DNA from 3 places in the Actinomadura sp. NPDC000929 genome. Region 1 is predicted to be linked to each of the others. Evidence: riboswitches for the same ligand, from Rfam matches in the RefSeq annotation. Region 1 holds a riboswitch; each other region holds the start of a gene.
What was found. Region 1 has a riboswitch for cyclic di-AMP ahead of ABWI04_RS21710 (NlpC/P60 family protein). Riboswitches for the same ligand answer to the same signal wherever they lie in the genome.
Positions count from the first base shown of each region.

Region 1 (7,724 bases):
ACAAGACGGGCGCCCTGCTCGCCTGCGCGTGCTCGATCGGGGCGATGCTGGCCGAGGGCCCCGCCCGGCTCGTCACCCACCTGACCGGCTTCGGCGCCGAGATGGGCCTCGCGTTCCAGCTCGTCGACGACCTGCTCGGCATCTGGGGCAGCCCGGACGCGACCGGCAAGCCCGTCCTGGCCGACCTGCGGGCGCGCAAGAAGTCGCTCCCGGTGGTGTACGCGCTGAACGCCGGGCGCCCCGAGTCGCGGCGGCTCGCCGCGCTGTACGCCGACCCCGGGGCGCCGTCCGACGACGCCCTGCGGGAGACGGCCCGGCTCGTCGAGGCGGCGGGCGGGCGCGACTGGGCCTCCGCCGAGGCCGACCGCCGCGTCGCCGCCGCCGGGCGCCACCTCGACGAGTCCGGCATGGACGGCGCCGTGGCCGCCGAGTTCCGCGACATCGCCCTGTTCGTCACCTCCCGGGACCACTGACCCCGCCGCGCCGGCGAGAAGGGAAGCGCTGCATGACCACCACCGACGTGTCCGGACTCACCGGCGCGGCCGCCGCCGCCGTCGACGCCGCCCGCGACCGCCTGATCGGCCTCCAGTCGCCCGAGGGCTGGTGGAAGGCCGAGCTGGAGACCAACGTGACCATGGACGCCGAGGACCTGCTGCTCCGCCAGTTCCTCGGCATCCGCTCCGACGCCGACACCAAGGACGCGGCGCGCTGGATCCGCTCCCGGCAGCGCGACGACGGCACGTGGGCGAACTTCCACGGCGGCCCGGCCGACCTGTCCACCACGATCGAGGCGTACGTCGCGCTGAGGTTCGCCGGTGACCCGGTGGACGCCGCGCACATGCGCGAGGCCGCGGCCTACGTGCGGGAGGCGGGCGGCATCGAGGGCAGCCGCGTCTTCACCCGCGTCTGGCTGGCGCTGTTCGGCCAGTGGTCCTGGGACGACCTGCCGGTCATGCCGCCCGAGCTGATGTACCTGCCGAGCCGCGTCCCCCTGAACGTCTACGACTGGGCGTGCTGGGCACGGCAGACGATCGTCCCGCTGACGATCCTCGGGTCGCTGCGCCCGGTCCGGGCCCTGCCGTTCGACCTGCCCGAACTGCGCCGCGGCGTGATGCCGGCCCGGGAGGCCCGCGGCTGGGGGGCGGCGTTCAACGCCCTCGACCGCGTCCTGCACGTGTACGAGAGGCGGCCGGTGCGCCCGCTGCGCCGGGCGGCGCTGCGCCGGGCCGCCGACTGGATCGTCGCCAGGCAGGAGGCCGACGGCTGCTGGGGCGGGATCCAGCCGCCGTGGGTGTACTCGCTGATGGCGCTGCACGAGCTCGGCTACGGCCTCGACCATCCGGTCATCAGGCGCGGCCTCGACGGGCTCGAACGCTTCACGATCCGCGACGGGAAGGGACGCCGCCTTGAGGCGTGCCAGTCACCCGTCTGGGACACGGTCCTCGCCGTGAACGCGCTCGCCGACGCGGGGGTGGCCGCCGACCACCCGTCCCTGCTGCGGGCCGCCGAATGGATCGTCGGCGAGGAGGTCCGCGGGCCGGGGGACTGGGCGGTGAAGCGGCCGGACGTCCCGCCGGGCGGCTGGGCGTTCGAATTCGACAACGACGTCTACCCCGACACCGACGACACCGCCGAGGCGATCCTGGCGCTGCGCCGGGCCGCCTTACCGGCGGCGGAGGAGCCGATCAGGCGGGCCGTCCGCTGGCTGGAGGGGATGGCCTCGCGCGACGGCGGCTTCGGCGCCTTCGACGCCGACAACACCCGCGAGCTGTGCACGAAGCTGCCCTTCTGCGACTTCGGCGCCGTCATCGACCCGCCGTCCGCCGACGTCACCGCCCACGTCGTGGAGGCGCTGTCCAAGGAGGGCCTCGCGGAGTCGGCCGTGGTCAGGCGTGCCGTCGTGTGGCTGCTCCGGGCGCAGGAGGCGGACGGCTCGTGGTTCGGGCGCTGGGGGGCGAACCACGTCTACGGCACGGGAAGCGTGGTGCCCGCGCTCGTCGCGGCCGGGGTGCGTCCCGGCAAGCCCGCGATCCGGCGCGCCGTGGTCTGGCTGGAGGACCACCAGAACCCCGACGGCGGCTGGGGCGAGGACCTGCGCTCCTACGACGACCCGGCGTGGATCGGGCGGGGCGAGTCCACCCCGTCGCAGACGGCCTGGGCACTGCTGGCGCTGCTCGCCGCGGGCGAGCGCACCCCTGCCGTGGAGGCCGGCGTGCGGTGGCTCGTCGACCACCAGCGCCCGGACGGCAACTGGGACGAGGAGCAGTTCACCGGCACCGGCTTCCCCGGCGACTTCTACATCAACTACCACCTGTACCGCCTGGTCTTCCCCCTGAGCGCCCTCGGCCGCTACCTGGAGGGCGCGGCATGAGGCGGGGGCGCGGACCGGGCGGGACCGCCGAGTTCACCCTGCACGAGGAGGTCCCGACACCATGAGCATGCCGCTCCGCCAGAGCCTTCGCATCGGAAGCTACATCCTCCGCAACAAGCTGCGCGGCCGGGAGAAGTTCCCGCTCATCGTCGAGCTGGAGCCCCTGTTCGCCTGCAACCTCGCCTGCGCCGGCTGCGGGAAGATCCAGCACCCGCACGACGTGCTGAGGAAGCGGATGCCGGTCGAGCAGGCCCTCGCCGCGATCGAGGAGTGCGGCGCGCCGATGGTCTCCATCGCGGGCGGCGAGCCGCTGATGCACCCGCAGATCGACGAGCTGGTGAACGAGCTCGTCCGCCGCAGGAAGTACGTCTTCCTGTGCACGAACGCGCTGCTCATCCCCAAGAAGATCGACAAGTTCGCGCCCTCGCCGTACTTCGCGTGGGCGGTGCACATCGACGGGCTGCGGGAACGCCACGACGCGTCCGTGTGCAAGGAGGGCGTCTTCGACGACGCCGTCGCGGCCGTCAGGGAGTGCAAGCGGCGGGGGTTCCGCGTCACCACCAACACGACGATCTTCAACACGGACACGCCGCAGACCGTCATCGACGTCATGAACTACCTCAACGACGACCTCCGGGTCGACGAGATGATGATCTCGCCGGGCTACGCCTACGACAAGGCGCCCGACCAGGACCACTTCCTCGGCGTCCAGGAGACGCGGGAGCTGTTCCGCAAGGCGTTCGGGGACGGCAACCGCAAGCGGTGGCGCTTCAACCACTCGCCCCTGTTCCTGGACTTCCTGGAAGGCAAGGTCGACTTCCCCTGCACGGCCTGGGCGATCCCGTCCTACTCCCTCTTCGGCTGGCAGCGTCCCTGCTACCTGATGTCGGACGGCTACGCGCAGACCTACCAGGAACTCCTGGACGAGACCGACTGGGACTCCTACGGAAGGGGACGCGACTCCCGCTGCGCCAACTGCATGGCCCACTGCGGCTACGAACCCACGGCCGTCTTCTCGACCCTCGGCTCCCTGAAGGAGTCCTTGCGGGCCGTCCGCTCGGTCTGACCCCTCTCTCTCCAAGCCCGTTCCGCCCGGCACCGGCGTCCCGCCGATGCCGGGCGTCTTCAGGGACGCCTACGTGAGGGACGTCGGCCGGTACGCCTTGTACTCGTCGCCCGAGGAGAGCCCGTAGTCGAGCTCGCGGTGGTCGGTTCCGTACCGGCCGCGCTGCTCGTAGGCCCAGTACGACGAGTGCTCCTTGTCGGCCCACTTCTCGAAGATGACGACGTGCCGGGTGGTGTTGCTGCCGAGGGCGTCCATGACGAGGTCGCCCTTCTTCAGCTCGGACATCGCGATTCGCTCGGTGTACCGCGACGCGGTGAGGCCGACGGTGTTCGTCCCGGGCTTGGGCAGCCCCAGCGCCATGGACACGTATCCCGAGCAGTCGGTGCGGTAGCCGTTGTGCGTGCTGGTCTGGCTGTAGGGGACCCGCCGGCCGGTGTGCGGATGCCAGGTCCTGGCCCGCGCGATGACCTTGGACCGCGCGTCCGACTTCGGCGCGGCGGCCTGCTTCCGCGGCTCGGCCTTCGCCGACGACTCGGTCTTCGCCGAGGGCTCGGCCTTCGCTGGGGCCTTGAACTCCTTCTGGACCTGGGCCTGCGCTCTGACCTGCTCCCGCGGCGCCGCCTGCCGCGGCGCGGTCCGCTGCTGCGGCACGGTCTGGACGGCGGCGACGGTTTCGGTGGACGCGTGCTGCAGGGTCGTCGGCATGGCCGCCGTCGCGCCGAAGACGGCGAGGCCCGTCAGCGTGACGGTGACCCAGGGGCCGGGCCGCAGAACGCGCGGCCGGTCGAGGTGCTTGCCTTTCAAGGGGGGCTCCTTGCTTCCATGTGCCGCCTACCGGGTTAGCTGACGGGTTCGGACGTGGAAGTCGCCCTACGGCCTGACAGGCCGATTCACCCCAGTTCGGGTTGGGTCCCCGGCTCCGCGCCACGGCGGACTCGGCGGGTGCCGCTGAGAGACAGCGGCGCTGACGATGTGGGGCCCGATCGATGAGGGATCTCGGGCCTTGTCGCGCGGGGACGGCACCCCGCCCCACCGCGCTCGGAAACCCCACGGTGGGACAAAACGCCTGGAAGGCGTCTTGAAGGGGCAAAGCTACTGAAATCACCAAGAGACGGCAAGGTCGCGGGCGATGATTCCGCAGCTCAGTGCCGTGCCGACCCGGCACCCCGGCCGTCGCCTGCCGCCGTTGTGGGCGTGCCGGGGAGGCGATCCGGGCCCGATGCGCCTCTAGACGGAGGAGAAACCTCCAGTTAATATCCGGAGGAGAACCCTTCACTTAGAGGAGGTGGGTTCCATGACCGCCATCCCGGCGCGGACCGCGTCCGGTCCGTCCGCGGCCGTCCCGAACCGGCGCTGGGCGGCGCTGGTCGTCATCGCCGTCGCGCAGCTGATGATCGCGCTCGACGCCACCATCGTGAACATCGCGCTGCCGACGGCCCAGCACGCGCTCGGCTTCGGCGACGCCGACCGGCAGTGGGTGATCACCGCGTACACCCTGTCCTTCGCCGGGCTGCTCCTGCTCGGCGGCCGGATCGCCGACCTGGTCGGGCGGCGCCGCAGCTTCCTGGCCGGGCTGGCCGGGTTCGCCGTCGCCTCGATGATCGCCGGGGCCGCGCCCGGCTTCGGGGTCCTCGTGGTCGGGCGCGCCCTGCAGGGGGCGTTCGCCGCGCTGCTCGCGCCCACCGCCCTGTCGCTGCTGGCGGTGACGTTCACCGAGCCCAGGGAGCGCGCGAAGGCGTTCGGCGTCTACGGCGCCGTGGCGAGCAGCGGCGCGGCGGTCGGGCTGCTGCTCGGCGGCGCGCTGACCCAGTACGCCGACTGGCGCTGGTGCCTCTACGTCAACGTCGCCATCGCCGCGGCCGCGTCGGTGGCGGGACGGATCGTCCTTCCCGCGCCGCCGGCGTTCCCCGGGGCGCGCGTCGACTGGATCTCCGCCGTCCTCGTCACCGGCGGCCTGGCGGCCGTCGTGTACGGCGCGGGCGAGGCCGCCCCGCACGGCTGGGACGCCTGGCGGACCACCGCGCCGCTCGCGGTCGGCGGCCTGGCGCTCGCCCTGTTCGCCGTGCGCCAGGCCAGGCACGCCGCGCCGCTGCTGCCGCTGCGGATCCTCGCCGACCGGGGCCGGGCCGGCGCCTACCTCGCGGTGGCCACCGCGGTCGTCGGCGCCTTCGGGGTCTTCCTCACGCTCACCTACTACCTCCAGGTGGTCGCGCACTTCTCCCCGATGCGCACCGGGCTGGCGTTCCTGCCGATGGCCGTCGCGAACTCCGCGAGCGGCTACCTCGTCGGCGCCCGGCTCACCCGGCGGGTGCCCGCCCGGCTGCTGATCTCCGCCGGCCTGCTCATCGCCGCGGCCGGGCTGGCCGCCCTGACCCGGCTCGACGCGGGCAGCGGCTACGCCACCGCCGTCGTCCCGGTCGAGGTCCTGCTCGGGATCGGCATGGGCGCCGTGTTCCCGCCGGCGTTCTCACTGGCGACCGCGGGCGTCTCCCCGCGCGAGGCCGGGGTCGCCGCCGCGGTCGTCAACGCCGCGTCGCAGATGGGCGGTTCGATCGGAACCGCCGTCGTCAACACCGTCGCGATCGGCGCGACCGCGGGCTACCTGCGCGAGCACGGTCCGGCCGCCTCGCGGGCGGGGGCCCTCGTGCACGGCTACACCACCGGGGCGACCGTCTCGGCACTGGCCCTGACCGCCGTGGCCGTCGTGGTGATGCTCCTCATCCGGACCCCGCCCTCCTCGGACGCGGCCACCGACCACACCTCCCGGTGACCGCGATGGCCGACCACCGTGCCGGAACGGCCGGGTCGGCGTCGGGGAGGCCGGTGCACGTGGTGAGCCGTCCACGCGCCGCCCGGACGCGGCGCTTGGAGGTGGACGGGCCGCCCCACCCCCGCACCGCCGTCAGCGGACCATGCCGTCTGCGGCGGCGGCCGCGGGCGTGCCATCGGGTCCGAGGGTGCGAGGGTGTGGCGGCGGAGACGGGCGGCGGGTCAGACGCCGAGTTCGGCGGCGGCGAGGGCGGTGCCCTCCACGCGGGCGGCGATCTTCGCGAAGGCCGTGTCGCGGGACGTGGAGGTGTCGTCGGCGAACGGTGAGAACCCGCAGTCGTCGCAGGTGCCGAGGCGGTCGACGGGGAGGTGGCGGGCCGCGGCGAGGACGCGGTCGCGGATCTCCTCGGGCGTCTCGACGCGGGGGTCGATGGGGTCGACGACGCCGACGAAGACGCGGGCGTCGGCGGGCAGGTGCGCGGCGACGATGGCCAGGATCCGGTCGGGGTCGGGCTCGCTGGCCAGCTGGAGGTAGAAGTTGCCGGCCCTGAGCTGGAACAGCTTGGGCAGCAGCCCCGCGTAGTCGACGTCGAGGCTGTGGGTGGAGTCGAGGTCGCCGCCCGGGCACACGTGCACGCCGATCCGGGCGCGCTCGTCGGCGGAGAACCGCTCCAGGACCCGGTTGTTGAGCGCGATGAAGGCGTCCAGCACGCCGCCGCTGGGGTCGAGCTTGAGCGACAGCCGCCCCTCGGTGAAGTCGAGCTGCACCACGTGGGCGCCCGCGTCCAGGCAGGAGCGGATGTCGGCCTCGGCCTCGCTGACCAGGTCGTCGAGGAACATCTCGCGCGGGTAGCCGTCGATGCCGTCGGCCGGGTACAGCAGGCTCAGCGCCGAGGGGGCGATCACGGCCTGCTTGACCGGCGCGGTCGCGTGGCGCTGGGCGGCGCGCAGGTAGTCGACGGCGTGGCCGGTGTAGCGGAACGGGCCCGCCGTCAGCCGCGGGAGCTGCCGCTGGTGCCCGTCGGCGAACGGGATCACCGCGCCGTCGGGGGCCAGGTCGGCCAGGCCCGTGATCGGGTAGGTGGCGAAACTCGGCTTGGACTGCTCACCGTCGGTCACCACCGGTGAGCCGAGCTCCTCCAGCCGGCGGAGGGTCTCGCGCACGGCGCGGTCCTGGGCGGCGGCCAGCTCGGACGGCGAGGCGGTGAGCAGTTCCTGGGGACGCGGGATGCTGCCGATGGGCTCTGTGGGGAGGGGCATACCCCGAGGCTACGCTACTGAAAGTAGCGTGAGAAGCGCTCATCGTGACCAGAGGTGGCCGTGTGAATCTTCGGCGACCTCGGGGCGTCCCCGCGGCGAATCCCCGCGGACCCGCGCGCCGATAGCATGCGCGGATGGCTGATGGGGGAGTGCCGATCGCGGCGGACATGGATCCCCGGCGGATCCACGCCGCGCTGAGCCTGCTGGCGGACCGGCGCTGGCGGACGCTCGGCGAGCTGGTCCGGGAGACGGGCGCGC
Region 1 covers NZ_JBEUPA010000061.1:15,557-23,280, reverse strand. The annotation lists gene ABWI04_RS21725 (polyprenyl synthetase family protein) at 1-473, shown strand, start outside; gene shc (squalene--hopene cyclase) at 506-2,371, shown strand; gene hpnH (adenosyl-hopene transferase HpnH) at 2,433-3,437, shown strand; gene ABWI04_RS21710 (NlpC/P60 family protein) at 3,507-4,241, opposite strand; cyclic di-AMP (ydaO/yuaA leader) riboswitch at 4,251-4,388, opposite strand; gene ABWI04_RS21705 (MFS transporter) at 4,732-6,207, shown strand; gene ABWI04_RS21700 (cobalamin-independent methionine synthase II family protein) at 6,429-7,466, opposite strand; gene ABWI04_RS21695 (bis-aminopropyl spermidine synthase family protein) at 7,601-7,724, shown strand, end outside.

Region 2 (7,724 bases), on a different contig from region 1:
TCGACGACGTGCGGCTGCGGATGCTGCTGGACGCGCTGGTGGACGCCGCGCAGGGCGTCCGCCGGGAGCTGGCCCTGCCCTCCACCATCGGCCGTCCCGCCGACGCGGTCGGCGGGCTGGAGCCCGACCGGCTGGCGCACCGCGCGCTGCCCGGCCGGGCCCTGTCCGACAGCGACCCGCAGCTGCTGGACCGGCTGCTGACGCTTCCGCAGGTGCACCTGGTGGTGGACGGCTACAACGTCACCAAGACCGGGTACGGGGAGCTGCCGCTGGCCGACCAGCGCAGCCGGCTGCTGTCGGGGCTCGGCGGGCTCGCCGCGCAGACGCGCGCCGAGGTGACGTGCGTGTTCGACGGGGCGGAACTGGACGCGCCGGTCGCCATCGCGGCGCCGCGCGGGGTACGGGTGCGGTTCAGCCACCCGGGCCAGACGGCGGACGAGCTGATCGGCGAGCTCGTGCGGGCCGAGCCGCCGGGCCGCTCGGTGGTCGTGGTGTCGTCCGACCGGGAGGTCGCCGACGCCGCCCGGCGCGCCAACGCGCGCCCCTGCCCGTCCTCCCTGCTGCTGCGCAGGCTGGGCCGCTCCTAAGACGCCCATAAGGCTCCGATAAGGCAGTCCTCGCGGTATGTGATCATGGCGTCACTAAAAGTGGATGATAATGAGAGATGTCAATCAAAGAGTGATGAATCGGTTGTGACGGCTGTTGCCCCTCGCTAATGTCGTCCGCTGACGTCGTGGACGAGAGGGGCGAAACCGACCGTGGCCAATGATCACATCGGGGCACCGGCGCAGCGGCCTGGCCGCGGGGCGGGCTCTGCGGGCACAGGCCTCCGCCGTCGCCTGGCGGCCGTCGCCGGACTGACCGTGGCGGTCTCCCTGACCTGCTCCCCGGTGGTGGCGCACGCCGAGCCCAAGCCGACCCGGGCGCAGGCCCAGAAGACGCTCGACAAGCTCAACGAGAAGATGGACCAGAAGGTCGAGCAGTTCAACCAGAACCGCGAGAAGCTCAAGGTCGCCAAGAAGAAGTTCGACGCCGCGACCAAGGCGAGCAAGCAGGAGCAGGCCGACTTCGAGGAGCAGCGGTCCAAGATCGCGCAGATGGCGGCCACCGCCTACAAGAACGGTGACTCGGCCGACGTCACCGGCTTCGTCGGCAGCAACGACCCGCAGTCGATCCTCGACCAGGCCGCCGTCTTCTCGCACCTGTCGCACGAGCGCAGCTCCCAGCTCACCCAGTTCCTCGCGACCGCCCAGCGGCTCCGCCGCGAGCAGTCCCAGGCGAAGGCCGCCTACGACGAGGTGAAGTCCAAGCAGGACGAGCTGAAGAAGCAGAAGCAGGACCTCGACAAGCAGGTGCAGAAGCAGAAGGCGCTCGTGCGCCGGCTCGGCGGCGGGAGCACCCCCTCCCGCCCGGGCGGCGGCGGCCCCACGGGCGGCACCTACAACGGCCCGGCGAGCGGCCCGGCCCGCACGGCGCTCAACTTCGCCTACGCGCAGCTCGGCAAGCCCTACTCCTACGGCGCCGAGGGCCCGGACTCCTACGACTGCTCCGGTCTGACCATGAAGGCCTGGGCCGCCGCGGGCGTCAGCATCACCCGCACCACCAACACCCAGTACGCCTACACCAGCTCCAAGCGGGTCGCCTGGAACAACATGCAGCCCGGTGATCTGGTGTTCTTCAGCAACCTCGGCCACGTCGGCCTCTACGTGGGCGGCGGCAAGATGATCCACGCCCCGCACACCGGCGACGTCGTCAAGATCAGCGACATCAGCTCCGGCTACTACAAGAGCAATTTCTACGGCGCCGGGCGCCCCTGACGCACCGCCTGACCCCCTGCTCCACGGGCGTCACGGGACCTCCATCGACAACGGACCAGGCTTGACCTGGTCCGTTGTTGATTTTGGGGGGGTTTGCCTTCTTTTGGGGTTTTGGTACCTTTGCACCACTCACGGCGCCCTCCAGACGCCGTGGACCCGCGGCGCCCACCTGGCGCCCCGGCCCCACGCGGCGCATCCAGCACCCGCGTGACGGCGGCGCGAGCCACGCGCCGCTCCCCCCAGGCGGCACGCCCCACGTGCCGTCCCGCGGCGCCCGAAGGCGCCGCACGGTCTCGTCGCAGACCCGGCCGACCCCGTCCACCGTGCGCACGCCCGCAGCGTGCATGGCGCTGAGCGCGCAGCCGCGGTGGCGTACACGGGGCAGGCCCCGGACGGTCCCCGGAGACGGGCCGCCGTCCGTCCACAACACAAGGCGCCGCTCGTTCGCACGCGGGAGACAGGTCCCGCGCCGGGCCCCATCTCGCCCCCAGGATCGCAGCGGCAGCGCCGAATCCGCCTCAGCGCGGAACCGGGGACCCATCTGCGCCGGAGTCCGGAGGAATTCTCCGGACGGGCATTCCGGCACCCGGGGTGAATCGGCGCGTCTCTCCCGGCAGTCCGGTGAGAGCCGCCGTAGGGCCACTTCCACGCCCGAACCCGTCAGCTAACCCGGTAGGCGTCTGGAAGAGAAGGAGTGAATCCCGCAGCGTTACCTGGGGCGTGGCCGCCACGCGGCCACGCCCCCACCCCCTGCACTCCGCGGGCGTCCACGCCCGCCGAGATTCCCCATTCAGAACCGGCGTGCCCGCCCCCGGGCACGTCACCGCCGAGTCCGCGGACCGCCGTGCCCCGCATGCGCGTCCACTGTGGAACCGGGGACCCACTGCGTCCTTTTCGGGGTGAATCGGCCTGCCTTCGCGGGCCGTAGGGCGGCTTCCACGCCCGAACCCGTCAGCTAACCCGGTAGGCGGCATGGAAGTCGAGGAGATCCCCCCGTGCCACGCGCGCACTGCAAGAAGACCCACGGCAGGCACCGCAAGCCGAACCCCCTGTCCCTGACCTGGCGGACGACCGGCGGCGTGATCGTCGGCGCCGCCGTGCTCGGCACCGCCGCCGCCACCGCGCAGGCGTCGGTCCTGCCGTTCGGCTCCACCCCGGTGAGGGCCGCCGCCGCGGCCGACCTCGCCCCCGGCCTGACGGCGCACGGCGGCCCGCCCGGGCGCCGTGCCGAGGACGAGCGCAAGACGACCGGCTCGAAGGCTCCGGCGAAGAAGGACCAGCCCGAGCAGCCGAAGGCGGAGACCTCCGAGAAGGCCGCCCCGAAGACCGTCGCGAAGTCGCGCCCCACCGCCGCGCAGGCCATCGAGCTCGCCCGCTCGCAGGTCGGCGTCGAGGAGGACGGCGGCGGCGAGACCAAGTTCCAGGACTGGTACATGGCCACGTCCCGCGCGCGGGAGACCCTCGCGCGCGACGGCGGCTCCCTCAGCGGCTACGGCGACGCGAACTGGTGCGACATGTTCGTCTCCTGGGTGGGCGAGCAGATCGGCTTCAGCGACCAGGTCGGCAGCGACGCCTGGACGGTCGCCCACGCCCGCTGGTTCCAGGAGCACGGCCGCTGGGGCAACGAGCCGAGGCCCGGCGCGATCGTGTTCTTCTCGTGGGGCGGCAGTGAGTCCGTCGACGACATCGAGCACGTCGGCATGGTGGTCAAGAAGATCGACGATGGCACGATCGAGACCGTCGAGGGCAACACCGACAACGCCGTCCGGATAAAGGAACGTTCCACAGACGTCGTCGTCGGCTACGGCTACCCGGACTACCGGTCGTGACGGCGCCCCACGCCCCGCGCCCTGCATAGGATCGCGCCCATGGAGGAAGGCCCCGGGCAGGACGCCCCCGTCACGCGGCGCAGGGTCCTCGCCCTCGGCGCGGGCGGGGTCGCCGTCCTCCTCGCCGGAGGCGCCGGCCTGGCGGGCTCGCGCTCCGGCGGCCGGGCGGCGGGCGCCCGTGCTCCCGGCTCCCCGTCCGCCGGGACGTTCAATCCCTCTCTGGCCTCCGCCGTCCTCGCCAATCGCGCCGCGGCCGTCCGCCAAGGCGACCGCATGGCGTTCCTCGCCACGGTGGGCAACGCCCCCGCCGCCTTCCAGGACACCCAGTCCCGCATGTACGGGAACCTCCGGAAGCTTCCCCTGGAAGGCTGGCGGGAGCGCGTCGTCCGCGTCGAGACCGTGGACGGCGAGACCGCCGTCGTCCGCGTCGAGGCGCGCTACAGGCTGCGCGGCTTCGACCGGAGCGACGTGGCCCGCACCCGCTACCTCACGCTGGCCCCGCGGGGCGGGGCGTGGACGATCGTCGGCGACGGGACGTCCCGCGGCCTCGCCGACGACACCGACATCTGGGACTGCGGCCCCCTGACGGTGGTCAGGGGCCGCACGAGCCTGGTCGTCGGCGACGGCGCCGGCCTCGACGGCATCGCCCGGCGGCTGGACGCGGCCGTCCCGGTCGTGACGTCCGTGGTCGGCACGGGGTGGGCGCGGCGGGTCGTCGCGCTCGTCCCCGCCGACGCGACCGTCGCCTCCGCGCTCGCCGGCCCCGGGCAGAGCCTCGGCCAGATCGCCGCGCTCGCCGCCGTCGCCCCGGCCGCCGGGGGCGGTCGCGGCGAGGACCGCGTCATCGTCTCCCCCGGCACCTTCGGCCGCCTCAACGAGCTGGGCCGCGACGTCGTCCTCGCCCACGAGCTGACCCACGTCGCCACCGGCGGCGCCCGCGACGGGCGCACCCCGCTGTGGCTGATCGAGGGCTTCGCGGACTACGTCGGCTACCGGCGCGTCAAGATCAGCACCCGGTCGGCGGCGGGCGAGCTGCGCCGCGAGGTCTCCGCCGGGCGCACGCCCTCCGCGCTGCCCTCCGCCGACGCGTTCGCCGGCGGCTCCCCCCGCCTCTCCCAGGCCTACCAGGAGGCCTGGCTCGCCTGCCGGATGGTCGCCGACCGGTACGGTGAAGCGGCGCTGGTGCGGCTCTACCGGGCCGCCGGGCGCGCCCCGGAGGCCGCGGCGCTGCGCGACGTGCTCGGCCTGACGCGGGAGCGCTTCACCGCACTGTGGCGCGACTACGTGAAGGAGGAGCTCGCATGAGCGAGGCGGAGACCGACGAGGACCGCGCCGGGGACTCCGCCGCCGGAACCCCCGGCGCCGCCCCCGCGCGCCGGCCCCGGATCGCCGCCGCCGTCGCCGCCGCCGTGCTCTTCGCCGGGGTCGCGACCGTGCTCGCGCGAACCACTCCGTGGAATCCGCTCCCCGGGCACGTCCCCGGCGGGCGGGTGGAACCCGATCCCGCGCTGGACTTCACCCCCGCCGAGATCGCCCGCTCCCGGGCGTTCGACTCGGCCGTCAACCCGCCCGCCTACACCGGGCTCCTCGTCGGCCTCGCCCTGATCCTGGTGCTGGGCCTCACGCCGCTGGGCGCCCGGTTCATCGGCTGGGCCACCGCGAGAACCCGCCGCCGGCCGCTTCGGATCATCCTCGGAACCATGGCCCTGACCACGCTGCTGCGCGTCGCCGGGCTCCCGTTCCACATCTGGAGCGAGTCCGTGCTGCGCCGGTACGGGCTGTCCACGCAGAGCTGGCCCGCATGGCTCGTCGACCAGGCGAAGTCCCTCGCCGTCACGTGGGTCATCTACACGATCGCCCTGCTGCTCCTCTACGCCCTCATCCGCCGCTTCCCGCGCCACTGGTGGGCCGGCGCCGCCGCGGGCGGGTTCGTCCTCGTCGTCTTCGCCTCGTTCGTCTACCCGCTCGCCGTGGAGCCCGTGTTCAACAAGTTCCACTCGCTGCCGGCGGGGCGGTTGCGCACCGACCTGCTGGCGATGGCCGAGCGGGACGGCGTGCCCGTCGAGGACGTCCTCGTCGCGGACGCCTCCCGCCGGACGACGTCCCTGAACGCCTACGTGTCCGGGTTCGGCTCCACGCGCCGCATCGTCCTCTACGACACGCTGCTGAAGTCGCCGCCCGCCCAGGTCGAGTCCATCGTCGGGCACGAGCTCGGCCACGCCAAGCGCGACGACGTGCTGTGGGGCACGCTCGTCGGCGCGCTCGGAGTGGCGGGGGCCATGTGCCTGCTGTACCTGCTGATGACGTCCCCGCGCCTGCTGCGGCGCGCCGGACTCGATCCCGGCGGGCCCGGCGCCGGCGGGACCGGGCCGGACGCGCGCCGCGGCGGTGCGGCGGCCGACCCGAGGTCCATCGCGCTCCTCCTCGCGCTCGTGACCGCCGGGACGACGCTCGCCGCCCCTGTCCAGAACCTCGTGAGCCGCCGCATCGAGGCCCGCGCCGACGCGCACGCGCTGGACCTCACCCGCGACCCCTCGACCTTCGTGTCGATGCAGCACGCGCTGTCCGTCCGCAACATCTCCGACCTGGACCCCGACGCCGCGGAGTACCTGCTGTGGCTCACGCACCCCTCGGCCCCCGACCGGATCGCCATGGCCCGCGACTGGGCGCGCCTGCACCGCGTCCAGGTCCCGCCGCCGCTCCGCTAGCCGCGGCTCAGTTGCCCTCGGCCCGCTGCTTCTCGGGCGCCTTGGGCCGGGCGCCCTGCTGCGCCGACAGGGTCGCGGCGTCCACGTGCGCGGCCGTCGTGACCGACCGCTTCAGCGCGCTGCCCTTCACCCAGTCCTGCCACTTCACCTGCCAGTACCCCCAGCCGTTCTCCGGCTCCAGCTGCCGGTCGCTGCCGGTCACCGTGATGGGGTCGCCGCGCTGGGAGAGGTTGTAGAACCACTTGGCGTTGGACGGGCTGACGTTGATGCAGCCGTGGCTGACGTTCTCGCTCCCCTGCGATCCCACCGACCACGGCGCGCTGTGCACGTACTCGCCGCTGTCGGAGATGCGCACCGACTTGTAGACGGTGAGGCTGTAGTACCCGGCGCAGCCGGGGCCGCAGCCGTCCCACTCCGACGTCATGATGGTCGGGTCCTCCTTGCCCATGGCGAGGTGGACCCCGTTGGTGGTGGTGTACTTGCGCTCTCCGCCCTTCCCCATGCTCGTCGGGATGGTGCGGGCCTTCTTGCCGTTGATCCGGACGACCATCTTGTGGCTGTCCTCGCCGGCGGTGGAGACGTGCGAGTCGCCGACCTTGAAGTCGACGCCGTAGTCCTTCCCGCCGTACACGCCCTGCCCGGTGCGCACGCCGCTCAGGTGCGCCCGGAACGACACCTTCGTGTGGGCCGGCCAGTAGCTCTTCGTCCGGAACACCGCCTCCTGGCTGCCGAACCAGCTCCAGCCGCCCTCGACGGTCCTGTCGGCGGTGACCTCCAGCGCCCGCTCGACCGCCGCCCGGTCCTTCACCGGACGGGCGAAGTGCATGATGATCGGGATGCCGACGCCGACGGTCTCCCTGTTGAACGGCGCCTCGATCGTGACGTCGTTGGTCTTCTTCACCACGGCCGTGGAGAAGCCGCTGCGGACCGTGCGGGTCCTGCCGTCCCGGCCGAGGGCGGTGGCGTCGACCGTGTACGCCGTGCCCGGCTTCAGCGTCCACCGGGACCGCCACCGCGTCCTGTCGGCGCTCAGGTCCCCCTCGACCACGCCGTCCTTCGTCGCCACCGTCACGTTCTCGATCGTGCCCTGCCGCGCCTCCACGGCGATGGGGCTGTCCGGCCGCAGCTTCCCGCCGCCTCCGGCCGGCGACACCGCGAGCTTCACCTCGTCCTTGCCGGCCGGCCCGACGCTTCCCGAACACGCCGCGGCACCCCCGCCGACGAGCACGCCGCCGACGACGAGCACGGCCGTGTACCGCCCCCGGTCTCCCGGCCTTGAGCCACTCACCCGCATGTGGACCCCCCGGTCGTTCCACTGGGCGATCTGTCGTTTTCCAGCCCGGTCGCTGGAAAGGCGCCCAGTATGTTCG
Region 2 covers NZ_JBEUPA010000067.1:16,950-24,673, forward strand. The annotation lists gene ABWI04_RS22830 (NYN domain-containing protein) at 1-587, shown strand, start outside; gene ABWI04_RS22835 (C40 family peptidase) at 864-1,817, shown strand; cyclic di-AMP (ydaO/yuaA leader) riboswitch at 2,313-2,511, shown strand; cyclic di-AMP (ydaO/yuaA leader) riboswitch at 2,648-2,803, shown strand; gene ABWI04_RS22840 (CHAP domain-containing protein) at 2,813-3,646, shown strand; gene ABWI04_RS22845 (hypothetical protein) at 3,686-4,951, shown strand; gene ABWI04_RS22850 (M48 family metallopeptidase) at 4,948-6,354, shown strand; gene ABWI04_RS22855 (L,D-transpeptidase) at 6,362-7,642, opposite strand.
Region 2: another riboswitch for cyclic di-AMP. It lies ahead of ABWI04_RS22840 (CHAP domain-containing protein); the one in region 1 lies ahead of ABWI04_RS21710 (NlpC/P60 family protein).

Region 3 (7,724 bases), on a different contig from region 1:
ACGAACACCTCGACCGGCATCCCGCGTGCTCGCCCGGCGTAGGCGACGGCCTGCCCGAAGTTGCCCGAGCTGGCGCACACCACCGGCGTGCCGGGGGCGAGCGTGCTGAGCATCAGGTCGGCGCCCCGGCCCTTGAAGCTGCGCACCGGGTTGGCCGTCTCCAGTTTCACCGTCACCGCGCGGCCGCCCAGCGCCCGGCACAGCTGTTCGTCGAGGTACTGCGGGGTGTTGAGGAACACCGGATCGATCACCCGTAGGGCCTGCTCGATCCGCGCCACGCCCAGGTCCATGCGCGCCACCTTCCGCCGAGGCTTTCCGACCCGGCCGACGCTAACCGAGCTCCCGATCGACGCGATTGAGAATTCTTGCACCAAGGCGCAATAATCTTGCGTGCCCGAATCGCCGCCGCCCCGCCTGGACGAGATCGACGCCCTGCTGCTGGACCTCCTTCAGCACGACGCCGGGCGCACCCTGCACGACCTCGGGGAACAGGTCGGGCTGTCCCCGAGCGCCGTCCAGCGGCGGATCGCCCGCTACCGCCGGCACGGTCTCATCGCCCGGCAGGTCGCCGTCCTCGATCCGCACCGCTTCGGTCCCACCGTCCTGGCCACGGTCCTGGTGACCCTCGTCCGGGAATCGTTCGAGCACCACCGGGCCTTCGCCGAACGGATGCGCTCGGAGCCTCAGGTCCAGCAGTGCTACCGCGTCGCGGGGCCGTGGGACTACGTAATCGTCCTGGCCGCGCGGAGCATGCGCGACTGCGGTCGGCTCGGAGACCGCCTGTTGAAGGCGGACGACAACGTCCAGCGCTACGAGACCCTGGTCGTCTTCGACACCATCAAGTCCGGCCTGGCTCTCCCACTTCCCGCTCGACCGCAGGACGGGCGGCCACCCGATGAGTGAACGCCGCCGCATCCCGTCGCGCCGCACTCCCCCTGCGCACGGGCCGATCAACCAGTGCTGAGGCGCATCTTGGTCAGGCGGATGGTTCCGTCGTCGCCGGGGACGGGGGCCGGCCGGTATCCCTCGCTCCGGTAGAGCGCGATGTTGTTCCGGCTGCCCGCTCCCGTGGACAGCACGATGCTGCGGCAGGCCTGGTCGGCGGCGGCCTCCGCCTCATGGAGCAGCCAGCGCCCCAGGCCGCGCCCCCGCAGGTCGGGGACGACGCCGAGCCGTCCCACGTGCCACTCGGCGTCCTCGCGGCGGGTCCGCACCATGCCGAGAAGGCGGCCGTCCCGCCACAGCCCGATCGCGTCCCAGGACGCGAGCCAGTCACGAACCTGCTCCACGGACTCGTGCAGCGCCGGGACGGTCACGGGGTCGTTGGCGAGGGCCTCGTCCACCCAGCAGCACCGCTGCAGGACGGTCACCTCGGGGGCATCGTCCGGCGTCAGCCGCCGCAGGTAGGAGCCCGGTTCGGGGCCGGCCGCCGATGCGGGCCGTGCTCGCTCTCGCATCGGCCGGAGCGCGTGCGCGACCCGGACCAGCTCCTCCAGGACGTCGATCGCGGCCTTGCCGGCAGCGGCGGCGGGCCGCACCTCCCCGTCGTGCACGGCGTCGGCGATGCGAAGGGCGACCGTGGACCCCAGCGGTACCAGGCGCAGCGTGGTCACCACCTGCTTGGCGTGCTGCACGGCCCTCGTGCCCGCCGAGGTGTTGCCGTAGCTGACGAAACCGACCGGCTTCCACGCCCACTCGCGGGAGAGGTAGTCCAGCGCGTTCTTCAGGGACGCCGGCATCCCGTAGTTGTACTCCGGCGTCACGACGATGAGGCCGTCCACGCCGTCCACGATCGCGCTCCACCTGCGTGTGTGCTCGTTGCGGTACACGCCCGCCGACGGATGTTCCTCCTCGTCGAGGAACGGGAGGTCGAGGTCGGCGAGGGCCAGCGGCACCAGTTCGGCGCCGAGCTCGGCGGCGCGGGGCGTGATCGTCTCGGTCAGCCATGCCCCCACCGCGGGGCCGAGGGCGCCGGGGCGGGTGCTGCACACCAGCACGAGGACGCGCACCTGTTTCGTTGACATGTAAATGAACCTAGGCGATAGGTTGTTTACATGTCAAAGAACCCGCCGGACGAGCCCGTGCGCTGGCTGACCCCGGACGAGGAACGGGCGTGGCGGGCCTTCCGCCGCATGGTGATCGCCGTCCAGACCGGCACCGCCCGCGACCTCTCCCAAGTCGGCCTCTCCGAGCCCGACTACGAGGTGCTCAGCACGCTGTCGGAACGGCCGGACCACGCCGGCACCCTGCACGAGCAGGCCGCGAAGATGGGCTGGTCGCGCAGCCGGCTCTCCCGGCACGCCACCCGCATGGAGGCCCGCGGCCTCATCCGCCGCGCACCCGACCCGGCCGACGGAAGGGGCTGCCTCCTGGTCCTCACCGAACACGGCCTGGACACCTTGACGGACGCCGCCCCCGCCCACCTGGAGTCAGTGCGCCACCACTTCATCGACCGCCTTGGACCGGAAGACCTCACCGCCCTGGAACACATCGCCGGAAAGGTGGAAGCCCCGGACAGGGCGAACGGCCGCCCCGTCCGCTAGGTCCGCGGACCGGCCTCCAGGAGATCGGCGAGCTCACCGAACCCGCGCACGACGAGGTCGCATTCCACGTCGTCCGCCCGGTCGGCCGTGAGAGAGGGCCCCTTCTCCAGCGGACGCTCCAGGAACGCGGTGGCGAGCCCGGCTCCCCTGGCGCCGTCGATGTCCCACTTGTGCGCGGCGACCATCAGCACCTCCGCCGGTTCCACGTCCAGCAGCCGCACTGCTGTCAGGTACGCCTCCGGCTCGGGCTTGTACGTGCGGGCGAGCTCCGCCGACAGGATGCAGTCGAACGGCAGCCCCGCCCCCTTGACCAGGTGCGTCAGCAGGGCGAACCCGCCGTTGGACAGCGCCGCCACCACGCGGCTCTCCCTCAGGCGTGCCAGGCCGTCCACCGAGTCGTCCCACGCGGGCAGGCGATGCCAGGCCCGGACGAGCCGCCGCCGTGCGGTCTCGTCGAAGGCGTCAGCAACGCCGTGCAGCTCCAGCAGCTCGTCCAGCGACTCCCGGTGCAGCGTGTCGAGGTACACCCACTCCCGCTCTCCGCTGCTGACCCGCTGCATGGACGGGAGGTACCGCTCGCGCCATTGGTCGGCGAAGGCCTCGCTCTCCAACGCGACACCGCACTCCGCAGCGATCGCCGCCACCTGGCCGGCGACCCCTGTCCGCCAGTCGACGGTCGTCCCGAAGATGTCGCAGGTCACTACCTGGATCGCTCTGACGTCTAATCCCACTGGCACTCCCTCGCCCAGGAGCGCCCGGATGGCGCCCCACCCCAGTCCTACCCCGGACGTGACAGACCCCGCCCTCGTCCGAAGACGGGAGCGGGGTCCGTGGTGAGGCCAGGAGGGGTCACCCGGTCGGGCCTGATCAGCCGAGGGGCTTCGGGGCGCCCTTCTTGCCGGCGCCGTGGCCCCAGGACAGGATCTCGTACTTGACGCCCTTCAGGTGGCCCGCCGAGGTGCCCGTGTCGTACTTGCTCCGCGGCTTCTTGCCGTCCACCAGGTGGCGGAAGGTGTAGGTGTCGAGGTCGAGCATGACGCCGCGGTGCGACGGCTCGCCCGGCCCGCGGTCCCCGACGAAGCCGGTGACGCTGCGCCCCTTGTAGGTGACCTTCACCTTGGTGTGCATGGGCCAGCTCGGGCTGGCGAACAGGCCCTTCTGCATCGGCTTGCCGCCCGCCGGGGCGCCCGTGTCGCCGTTCACGCCCGAGCCGTCGTCCCAGAAGTAGGACGCCTTGGTGCTGCCCGACAGGACGGCGTGGCGCTTCGGCGCGACCTTGGCGGTGCCGTGGTGGGTGGCCTTCGCGGCGGGCTGCCCCACCTGCTGGCCGGTCACCTTTCCGGTCACCTGCTTTCCGGTGACCGGCTGTCCGGTCACCTTGTGCCCGCTCACCTGTTGTCCGGTGACCAGCTGTCCGGTCATCTTGTCGCCGGTGACCTGCTGCCCGGCCACCTGCTGTCCGATGACCTTGTGCGACATCGGCTCGTCGGCCTGGGCCCCGTGGGAGGTCCCGGCCGCCACGCCCGCGGCCAGCAGGCCCGCGAGAGCGGTACCGATCAGGGCGGTGTCGATGGCTCGCTTCTGCATGTTCATCCTTTGCTCGGTGGTCCGGGGCGCCGGGTCACGGCTTCGGCTAGTCGGGGGCTCGCCGTTCGGGCGTGACGGATCCGGCGCACGGCACGTGGGCGTGCTCGCGACGTGGGTGTGATCGCGGAGGGATGGAGAAGGGGGAGGCACCACTGGACGGTGCGGGGCAACGGGCCGCTCAGCGGCCCTGGCTCACCGGTACTGGGGGTAGCCGTAGCCGGCGACGGTGGACGTGTCGCGGACCTTCTTCTTCACCGCGTCACCGGTGTTGCCCTCGATGGTGTTGATGGTGCCGTCGTGGTTGTCCTTGACGACGATGCCGACGTGCTCGACGCCCTTGATGCCGCCGCCGTTCCAGGCGAAGAAGACCACGGCGCCGGGCTTCGGGGTCTGGCCGAAGCGGCCGGTCTTCTTGAACCACTTGGCGTGGCTGACGGTGTAGGCGTCGGCGCCCATGCCCTTGGTGCCGGTGTGCTGGCCCAGCCAGGACACGAACATGTCGCACCAGGACTGGCCCTTGTAGACCGAGGCGCTCTTGGAACCGATGCGGTGGGCGTTCTGCTCGCCCAGCGGCGAGCCGACGTACCAGTCGTTGAACTTGCTGTTGCCCGAGGCGTCCTCGTGGGTGCCGATCTGCGTGCGGGCGAGCTTGATGACGTCCTGCGCGGAGGCGCCGGCGGTGGCGGTCTTCGCGCCGTTGGCGCCGGCCTGGGGCGCGGCGGCGACGTGCGCGGTGTTCGCGGGCTTGGTGTCCGCATGGGCGGACGGGGCCAGGGAGGCGAAGCCGAAAGCGCTCGCCAGGGAGAGGACGGCTCCGGCGGCGAAGCGGGTGCCCATGCGCTTGGTCAGGTCGAAAGTACGAGCGGTCATGCGAAGGTTCTCCTGAGGTCTTCCAGTCCGCCTACCGGGTTAGCTGTCGGGTTCGGGCATGGAAGTGGCCCTACCGCGACCCCGCGCAAGGCGGGAGTGCGGATTCACCCCGGTGTTTCGGTGGGTCCCCGGCTCCGCTCGGCCAGTGATCGGCGCTCTGCGGACTCGGCGGCGGACGTGCCTTGATCGGCCGTCCTGATGATCAGGGACTCGATGCGCCCGTCACGATCTGGTCGGGCGCTCCGGACGGGCTTTCCCGTCGGTCACACACCCACAACAGGTTCAAGCGGCCCCATATTTCGTCAAGCCCACCCCAAAGACGCTGCTGACCTGTAAAGACTCCCCAAAGCGCCCTCAACGCAAGGGCTGCGGTCCAGTCAAGTCGGCCCAAGATTTCTGGTCGCCACCTCGCCCCAACGGGAGACGATCACCCCCGAGCGCGCCCCCACCCGCGGGCTGGTCATCAAGGTGCCCAAGTTCACGACCGACCAGGACGCGTCATAGTCGCACCGGAGCCGGGCGCGAATGCGTGGTCCTGCTGGAGCGCCGGCGCGGTGAGTCGGCCCTCATCAACTCACCCCTCAGCGCGGCGAGTGACACGGCTCCGACCAGGACCGTCCCGTCGGGAAACCGGAAGACCGGCACTCGCGGGCCGGACACGCGAGCGGACCGAGCCGGTTCCTCGTGGGGCCGCTCGCCGTCCCACCTGACGCCGGTCGCGGACGCCAAGCCCCGCAGCACGTTGACGTCGCCGATGTCCAGACCGTCACTGAAGTAGGCGCGGTAAAGACGGGCGGTCATGTCCTCGGCGGTGCCGTGCGCGGCCGCCAGCGCGATGAGCCGGTGGGCGTCGGCGGTGCGGGCGGGCACGATCCGGTCGAGGTTCACCACCAGGCCGTCGACCGCCGCCGCCCGTGCGATCTGCTCGACCCGCGCGGTGGGCGCGAGAGGGAAAAGGCCGCGGCTCGGCGGCGGTTCCGCCGCGGAACCCGCGGTCTGGTACGGCCTGAAGACGACCTCCAGTTCGCCGCCACCCGCACGGTGCTCCTCGGCGGCCCGCTGGAAGCGGGCGTAGCCGAGCGCCGACCAGACGCAGGCGATGTCGTGGGTGAACTCAACTTTCATGGGTTCGTCCTTCGATGGCGGCACGGATCGTTCCGTGCCGCCTCAGCATGCCCGCCGCCGCTCGCCGCGTCAATACGGAACGTTCCGTGCCGCCTGAGGGCTATGCTGTCCCCATGTCACCCAGACGTCCTGAGCGCCGAAGTGAAGAGGCCGCCAACGCCGTCATCAAGGCCGCCATGGACCTGTGCCAGGAGGTCGGGTACCGCAAGGTCAGCATCGAGGGCATCGCCGCCCGCGCCGGCGTCGGCAAGAACACGATCTACCGCTGGTGGCCGTCCAAGGCCGCCGTGCTGCTGGACGGCCTGCTGTCCACCTGGAAGATGGACGCGACCTTCCCCGACACCGGTGACTTCGTCGCGGACATCAAGACGCAGATGGCGGCGGCCTCGCGCATCCTCGGCGACCCGCACGTCTTCCCGCACTACCGCGCACTGATCGGCGAGGCCCAGCACGACCCGGACCTCCACCAGGCCTTGTGGGACAACTTCATCGGTCACCTGGCGGGCGCCGCGGCCGACCGCATCCGCGTAGCGCAGCGCAAGGGCCAGGTCCGCGCCGACGCCGACCCGGTCCTCGTCACCGAACTGCTCTACGGCGCCGCCTACTACCGCCGCCTGCTCACCCCGCGCACGGCCGACGCCGAGCACGTCAACGCCATCGTCGACCTCGCAATGACCGGCCTCGCCCCACCGGCCGACACCTCCACGCAGTAGCACGCCTCACCGCTTCTGGGCGCCCCTGCACATGCCGCCCGCGCAGGTGCTCACGGTTTACGGCGGGCGAGCAGGGCCCGCGGACCTGACCGGCCCAGCCCTCAGACACCTACTGCCACCGCAGCGCCCAGCGCCAGCAGGACGGCACCGGTGGTCATGCTGAGCCCCCGCAGGACGGTCGGCTGCGACACCAGTGCGCGTCCTCGGCTGACGGCCCAGGTGAGCAGCATGTACCAGGAGGCGCTGACGAGCGCCCACAGGGCTCCCAAGGCGACGGTCGACAGGAACACCGGGCCTTCCTCGGTCACGAACTGGGGCAGCACCGAGATGGCGAACACTCCCGCCTTGGGGTTGCCGAGGTTGGTGACCAGGCCGGTGAGGTATCCACCCGTGAAGCCGGTGCCGCGCCCGTCCTGCTCGGGCGGGCGGGGGGACCCGACCGTGAGCGCGGTCTGGAGCGTCTTCACCCCGAGGATCATCAGCACGATGCCGCCGGCGATCCGGAGCACCGCGTACGCGGTGGGGCTGGCCAGCAGGACGGCGGACAGCCCGGCCGCGGCGGCCGTCGACCACAGCAGGAAGCCACTGGCATTGCCCGCGAGCGTGCCGTGGAGCGCAGGCCGGCCACCCTCCAGTACCTGCCGGATCATCAGCGCTTGACTCGCGCCGGGCAGCATCGCCAGCAACAAGGTGGTGATGACGAAGACGGGCACATGCGTGGGCATGGGAACGAACCCCTTCCGGGGATTGCGGCCGACGAGTGTGCCACCAGGCTTCCTCGCTCCGCGCCCCTAAGGGAAGTTAAAAGAGAAGGATGCAGCGTTAGCATTGGTGAATGCTGGTGGATCCGGGGCAACTGCGGCTTCTCGCCCTGATCGAGCGGCAC
Region 3 covers NZ_JBEUPA010000003.1:39,018-46,741, forward strand. The annotation lists gene ABWI04_RS01735 (threonine ammonia-lyase) at 1-290, opposite strand, end outside; gene ABWI04_RS01740 (Lrp/AsnC family transcriptional regulator) at 391-903, shown strand; gene ABWI04_RS01745 (GNAT family N-acetyltransferase) at 951-2,024, opposite strand; gene ABWI04_RS01750 (MarR family winged helix-turn-helix transcriptional regulator) at 2,055-2,543, shown strand; gene ABWI04_RS01755 (haloacid dehalogenase type II) at 2,540-3,274, opposite strand; gene ABWI04_RS01760 (RlpA-like double-psi beta-barrel domain-containing protein) at 3,411-4,130, opposite strand; gene ABWI04_RS01765 (CHAP domain-containing protein) at 4,323-5,000, opposite strand; cyclic di-AMP (ydaO/yuaA leader) riboswitch at 5,015-5,165, opposite strand; gene ABWI04_RS01770 (DsbA family oxidoreductase) at 5,499-6,125, opposite strand; gene ABWI04_RS01775 (TetR/AcrR family transcriptional regulator) at 6,239-6,838, shown strand; gene ABWI04_RS01780 (LysE family translocator) at 6,940-7,563, opposite strand; gene ABWI04_RS01785 (LysR family transcriptional regulator) at 7,674-7,724, shown strand, end outside.
Region 3: another riboswitch for cyclic di-AMP. It lies ahead of ABWI04_RS01765 (CHAP domain-containing protein); the one in region 1 lies ahead of ABWI04_RS21710 (NlpC/P60 family protein).